Regions from separate parts of the Falsiroseomonas sp. HW251 genome, predicted to be linked through region 2. Evidence: riboswitches for the same ligand, from Rfam matches in the RefSeq annotation. Region 2 holds a riboswitch; the other holds the start of a gene.
What was found. A riboswitch is a leader RNA that binds a small molecule or an ion and turns the genes downstream of it on or off. The one in region 2 is predicted to bind cobalamin.

Region 1 (3,398 bases), on a different contig from region 2:
GCCCTCCGGCGACGGGCCGGTGAACAGCACCTCCGGCACGATGACGAAGCGGTCGAAGGCCAGCCGCGCATTGGCCGTCACCACGTTGCGCGGCCGCCGCGGCAGCGGGTTACCGTCGCCGTCCTTCGCCTCGGTGATCGTCCAGCCGCCATAGAGCTCGAGCCAGCGCCACGGCCGCAGCGTCAGGTACAGCTCCGCCCCCTGCGACGTCGCCTTGTCGATGTTCTCGAGCGTGTCGAAGGCGGCGTTGAAGTTGATGAGGTTGTTGAAGCTCGACCGGAACCAGGTCGCGCCGGCGGTCGCGAAGCCGCTGTTGCCGAAGGCCGGGATGTCGGTCTCGATGCCGACCTCCCAGCTGAAGCTGTCCTCCGGCCGCAGGTTCGGATTGCCGCGGAAGAAGGTTCCGATCACGCCGTAGCGCTGGAACAGCGACGGCGCCTTGTACGCCGTGCCAGCCGCCGCGATGACGCGCGAATTGATCTCGGGGATCGCGATGTTGGCGCCGAGCCGCCAGGCCGTGAAGCCGTCATAGCCCTGCGCCTGCTCCTGGCTGATCCCGGCCTGCAGCTCGATCCGGTCCAGCAGCCGCGCCTGGATACCGATGTTGTAGGTCGTCGCGCGCTGCGACGCGTCCGTCGTGGTCTGGAAGGGCAGGTCGCCCGCGCGGCTGTCCGCGGTCTCGAGCGATTGGATCACGCCGAAATTCACCGCGATCCCGCCGAACGGCCCGGCATCGCCAAGCCGGAGGATGTTCGCCCATTCATAGCTCTGCCGGTTGCCGCGGTAGATGTCGTCCGCGGGCGCGAACTGCGCGTCATCAGCGGGATTGAGGTTGCGCCGGTTGGCGCCGACGAAGGACGCGCGCAGGCCCGTGGTCCAGACGCCGCCCAGCGTCGTCTCGGCCTGCAGCTGCCCGTAGGTCATCCGGTCGGTCAGGCGGTTGTTCGGGTCGTCATAGGGCACGCTGTCGAGGCTGACGTTGTTCTGCCGCCAGCGCAGCAACCCCTGCACCAGCGACTGCGCATTCGGCCGGAAGCCGAGCCGCGCGGTGGCCGCCTGGCCGTTGAAGCCGTCGGCCTCGCCGATATTGGTCGCGAGCCGCGGCGGCGTGACGTTGAACCCGCGGGACGAGATGCCCTGCCCCATCAGCAGCCAGTTCCAGCGGTCGGTCGTGCCGGCGCCGCCGATGTTGCCGGAGACCGTGCGCTCGGAGCCGAAGCCCGCCTCGCCGAAGACCTGGGCCGGCGTGTTGGCCGGCGCGCGGCGGGTGATCATGTTGACGACGCCGCCGACGGCGCCCGAGCCATAGAGCGAGCTCGCGGGGCCGCGCACCACCTCGATCCGCTCGATGTCGCCGAGCAGCTCGTTGCCGAAGTTGAAGGCGCCGTTCGGCTCCGACGGGTCGTTCAGCGGCACGCCATCCAGCAGAACCAGCACCTGGCGCGACGCCGCGCCGCGGACGAAGGCGCTGGCCTGCTGGCCGAAGCCGCCGCCCTGCACGAGCCGCACGCCGGGGACGGAGACCAGCGCCTCGGCCAGTGTGCGATAGCCCCGTTCCTCGATGTCCTGGCGGGTGATGACGGTGACCGCGGCGGGGACGCGGTCCAGCGGCGTCGGGATGCGGGTGGCGGTGACGACGGTGTCGGGGACCGGCGGCGGGCTCTGCGCGAAGGCAGGCGTGGACAGCGCGATCGCGCTGCTGAGCAACAGATGGCGGCGCATGGATATCCCTCCGTGCGGCGTGACGACATGCCCGGCCGGGTTTCCCCGACCGGACGGCTGGCGTCGTCGCCGCAGGCGGAGCCGCACGCATGCCATCGCTGGCACGCGTCTCACTCCGTTGCGCCGGTGCACCCCGCCCGGCACGCGCGGGACGTCTCTGCCCTGGCCGGTCTCCTGGCTCGCGGAGTGCCGGAGACGTCTCCGACGTCCGTCCCGCCTTCTCGGGCTTGCGGCCCAATGGCGTGTGGGACGGACAACTCCGCCTACAGTTGCGGGGGCAGCCGCGGACTTGGCGGGCGCAGCCCGCCTTCTCGCGTTCCCGTTTCAGCCCTTGCGGGCCACCGAGGCATGGGACGAGTGTAAATCGGCCGGGACAGCCGCGCCAAGCCGGCGGATCAAAGACATCTTCCCTGAATTTTTGGGCGGAAGAGTGCTTTCCGACCGCTTTAGAAGAACCACCCCACCGCGGCGACGCCGAGCCAGCCGATCGCCACCAGGATCGCGGTCGCGAAAGCGCAGCCCGCGACCGTCAGCGCCACGCCGATCCCCGTCACCTTGCTGTCGTGCTCGATCAGCCCGAGCGCCATGACGATGTTGCCGAAGGCCGGCGGGCCGTTCGTGCCCGGCCCCGGCAGGATCAGCATGATCGCGACATAGGCGGTGAGCCAGCCGATGATCCGCTCGCCCGCCTTGCTCGTGAAGAAGCCCGGCCGCGGGCGGATCCAGCGCTCGATCCGCTTCAGCCCCCTGGACGAGGCCCCGGCCAGCCGCAGCAGGTCCGACCGCTTGACGGATTGGCGCGCCAGCACCTTGGGCAGCTTCGGCACGCGGTAGCCCAGCCCCATCTGCACGCCGAGGATCAGCAGCGGCGTGCCGAAGACGCTCGCCATCCCCGGCAGCAGGCCCGGCAGCAGCAGCAGCAGCGACAGCATGCCGAAGGCGCGGTCGCCGAAGGCCTCGGCCATGTCGCCGAGCGTGATGCGCTCACCCGGGAAGGTCGCCGCGACCTCGGCCACGATGCGCGAGATCGGGGCGGTGTCCTCGTCGTGGCCGGGCGCCTCTCCCGGGGTCATGGCGGCGTCGTTCACGCGCGCTGCCTAGCACGGGCCGTGGCCGGGCGCCTATTCCGGCTGGAAATTGGCGAGCCTGAGAAGCTGCTCCGAGCGGTCGAAGTCGCGGCGGATGAAGGCCGCGAAATCGGGCCCCGGCTCGGCCAGCGGCTCGATCCCGAGGGTGGCGACGCGGGCCTGCACGTCGGGCTCGAACATGCCGGCGCGCAGCACCTCGCCGATGCGCCCGGTGACCTCGGGCGGCAGGCCGCGCGGCCCCCACAGCGCCCACCAGGACTGGATGTCGAGCCCGGGCATGCCGGCCTCCGCCGCCGTCGGGATGTCGGGCGCGGCCTGGCTGCGGTTCGGGGCGGTGATGGCCAGGCCCCGCACGCGGCGTTCGCGGACCTGCGGCAGGGTCGCGAGGATCGGGTCGAACATCAGCTGGACATTGCCCGCGACCACGTCGGTCAGCGCCGGCGCCGTGCCGCGATAGGGGACATGGGTGATGTCCACCCCGGCCTGGCGGGTGAACTCGATGGTCGCGAGGTGCCCCGCCGCACCGAGGGAGGAGACCGCGAAGGACCAGTCGCGCGGGTTGGCGCGCACCGCGGCCAGCGTCTCGGC
Region 2 (3,398 bases):
TGCCCTTCATCGGCTTGTTCGTGAGCGATTGGGCATAGGCGGACCAGCGCACGGTCATCGGCGCCGGGCGCGACACGTCGGCCCAGATGATGGGGGGCGCGACACAGCGGCTGCCATAGCTCTGCACCCAGCCATGCCGGGTGAAGGCGTAGCCGGCGAGCCGCTCGGCGAAATACTTGACCATGTCATTGCGCTCGAACTCGCCGTGGACGGGCACGTCCACACCGATCTCCTCCTGCCAGCGCACGGCCTCCGCCGTCAGCCGCCGCATCTCGGCGTCGTATCGCGCCTGGTCGAACTCGCCGCGGGCGAGGCGGGCGCGCAGCTTGCGCACCTCGTCGGTCTGTGGCCAGGAGCCGATCGAGGTCACCGGCAGCTCGGGCAGGCCGAGCCGCGCCGCCTGCGCCTCGGCACGCCGTGGATAGGGGCTGCGCCGCTGCTCCATCGCCGGCGTCGCGGCGGCGAGGCGCGTGGCCACCGCGGGATCGTTCAGCCGCGCATCGGCGCGCTCTTCGGCCAGTGCGCGGTCGCTCTCCTCGAAGACGGCGGCGACGGCCCTCTCGCCCTCGTCCAGCGCGCGGGCCAGGGTCGCGACCTCCTTCAGCTTCTCGGTCGCGAAGGCAAGGCGGCGCTTCAGCGCGGGGTCCAGCGCCGTCTCCATCGCCAGGCTGTGCGGCACATGCAGCAGCGAGCAGGAGGGGGCGACCATGAGCCGCCGGCCGAAGCCCGCCACCTCGGCCGTGCGAAGCTGCGCCAGCGCGGCGCGCAGGTCGGTGCGCCAGACATTGCGGCCATCCACCACGCCCAGGGAGAGCCAGCGGTCGCGCGGCAGCGCCAGCAGCGCCGCATCGAGCTGGTCCGGCGCGCGCGCCAGGTCCAGGTGAAGTCCGGCGACCGGCAGCGACGCGGCCAGGCCGAGGTTGTCGCGCAGCCCTTCGAAGTAGGTGGCCAGCAGCAGGTGCAGCCCGGGCGCGGCATCCGCGAGCGCGCGGAAGGCGGTGCGGTAGGCCTCCACGGCGCCGGGCGGCAGGTCGGTAACCAGGCAGGGCTCGTCGACCTGCACCCAGACGGCGCCGGCCTCGGCCAGGAAGCGCAGCGCATCGGCATAGGCGGGCAGCAGCGCCGGCAAGAGGTCGAGCGGGCGCGAGCCGTCCTCGGCTTTCGACAGCAGCAGCAGCGAGACCGGGCCGAGCAGCACGGGCCGGGTGCGCGTGCCGTGCTGAAGCCCCTCGCGCAGCGCGCGGACCCAGCGGTTGTCCAGCAGCCGCGGGCGCATCGCCGCCGATAGGCGCGGCACCATGTAGTGGTAGTTGGTGTCGAACCACTTGGTCATCTCGAGCGCCACGGCGCCGGCCGGGATGCCGGCGGCACGCTCCGCCGCGCTGCCGCGCGCGCCGCGGGCCAGGGCGAACACCGTGGCGAGCGAGGCAGGGCCGTCGCCGGACCAGCCGTAGCCAGGCGGGATCAGCCCAAAGGCGCAGGCGGTCTCCAGCACGTGGTCGTAGAGCGCGAAATCGGCCGAGGGGAGATGGCTGATCCCGCAGCCCTGCTGGACGGCGCGGGCGCCGGCGCGCAGCGCGGCGGCGGTGGCGTGCAGGTCCGCCTCGGCGGTGGTGCCGGCCCAGAAGGCTTCGAGGGCGGATTTCAGCTCGCGCCGCGGTCCGATGCGCGGGTAGCCGAGATTGGCGGCGATGGTCATCGCAGGCGGTCTCCGTCGCCCGGGACACCCAGCCCGGCCGTTGGGGTGGCGCGCCCCCGGCTGGCGGGGTGCACGGCGTGGGCAGGTCTCCTGGCTCACGGGTGCCGGGCTTGCGCCCCTCGCCACCGGCCCTGCCTTCCCGCGCTTCCGCGCAGTGGCGCCCCTGCCGGAGGAGCTCGGGCCGGCGGCTTCCCGCCGACAGTTGCTGGGGCAGCGTCCGACTTTGGGGGCTTCCCCGCCCGCACGGACTTCCCTTTTCACCCGCTCGCGCAGGACCAACGCCACATAAAGATATCTTTATAGAGAGCATGAATCAAGGCTGCCGTAGGCCATCCTTCGCCCCCTGGGCACCGACAGGCGTTGGCGCCCTGGCAGCTACGCTGCAGCACGCTCCACCATCGCGCGCTGGGCCGCGCGATCGCGTTCCAGGCGCGATACTGGATGACCCCGCGGGGGCGACCACGGTCGGGCAAGCAGCCGGTAGCGGCACCTCGCGCTCCACGCGCAGCGCCACCGCCACGCTGCCGTCTCCGAGCGGCTGGACGCTGACGCCGAAGCGCTCGGCGAGGCTGGCCTGATCCAGGATACGCAGGTTGACGTGGACATAGGCTGGCACGGTCGGCTCCTTTACGAGCGGGTATCCGCCATCCAAGATCGGGCTGTCGGGTCCGCAGCGTCGCGGCCGCTATCCCGCCCCGAAAGCGCCGAGACGCAGGCGCATGCGGACCACGGGGAAATCGACGGCATTGCCCAGCATGACGGACGCGGCCTCGACGCGGTCGAAGCCGAGGCGCGCATAGAATGGTTCCGCGGCGAGAGTGGCCAGGCACTCGAAGACCTCGATGCCGTGCGCCGTGGCATCGGCGACGCAGCGCGCGAGGATGCGGGAGCCGACGCCTCGGCGCGTCATGTCGGGACGGGTCGCGAAGTGCCGCAGATGCGCGAGATGCGGCGTGGCGGCTCCGCCGCCGGGTGCCGCCACGGTCCAGCCGCCGCAGCCTAGCGGTGGCCCGGCACCGCCTCCGTCCTCAGCCAGATACCAGGTTCCGCTGCCGAGCAGACTTGCCTGCGGGCGGACCATGTACGGCAGCGCCTGCGCCAGAAGCGACGGTTCATGGCTCGTCCGCAACAGAGAGGAGTAGGAAGCCACCAGCAACGCTTCGACGCGCGCCGCATCGGCCGGCGTGGCGGGCCGGACGACGACGGCCTGTACCGATGCATGCGCGCCGCTCATGCTGCGTCCGGCTCCGCCAGCCATCTGACCTCTCCGGAAACGCGAACCCCTTGCGCTTGGTTTGGGCCAATCGCGACGTGCAGGCGCGATGGCTGGCCCATGTCCTCGCCCTGCAGCACCTCGATGCCGCCGCCATGCGGCCAGCCGATGCGACGGAGGTAGCCGCCCAGCGCCGCCGCGGCTGCCCCCGTCGCCGGGTCCTCGTACACGCCGCCGTAGGGGAAGGGGTTGCGGGCGTGGAAGCGCCGGCTTCCCTCGGCCTGCACGATGTTGAAGGTGCAGATCGCCGCGCGCAGCGCCAGCGCGCGGCCGGCATCGAAATCGTAGGTCAGGGCCGCCAGCCTTTCACGCTCCCGCAGCGCAAGGACGAGGTGCGGGGCGCCCGCATCCGTCACGGCAGGTGGGATCCTCGGGTCGAGGTCGGCGGCGTCGAGCGAGAACAGGCGCAGCGCATCCTCCGTCAGC

Region 1: another riboswitch for cobalamin. It lies ahead of ACLF3M_RS02965 (TonB-dependent receptor plug domain-containing protein); the one in region 2 lies ahead of metE (5-methyltetrahydropteroyltriglutamate--homocysteine S-methyltransferase).

Annotation. Positions count from the first base shown of each region.
Region 1 covers NZ_JBNXUM010000002.1:218,567-221,964, forward strand. The annotation lists gene ACLF3M_RS02965 (TonB-dependent receptor plug domain-containing protein) at 1-1,722, opposite strand, end outside; cobalamin riboswitch at 1,870-2,083, opposite strand; gene ACLF3M_RS02970 (exopolysaccharide biosynthesis protein) at 2,169-2,810, opposite strand; gene ACLF3M_RS02975 (Bug family tripartite tricarboxylate transporter substrate binding protein) at 2,844-3,398, opposite strand, start outside.
Region 2 covers NZ_JBNXUM010000006.1:202,714-206,111, forward strand. The annotation lists gene metE (5-methyltetrahydropteroyltriglutamate--homocysteine S-methyltransferase) at 1-1,699, opposite strand, end outside; cobalamin riboswitch at 1,763-1,994, opposite strand; gene ACLF3M_RS09455 (GNAT family N-acetyltransferase) at 2,385-2,933, opposite strand; gene ACLF3M_RS09460 (PhzF family phenazine biosynthesis protein) at 2,930-3,398, opposite strand, start outside.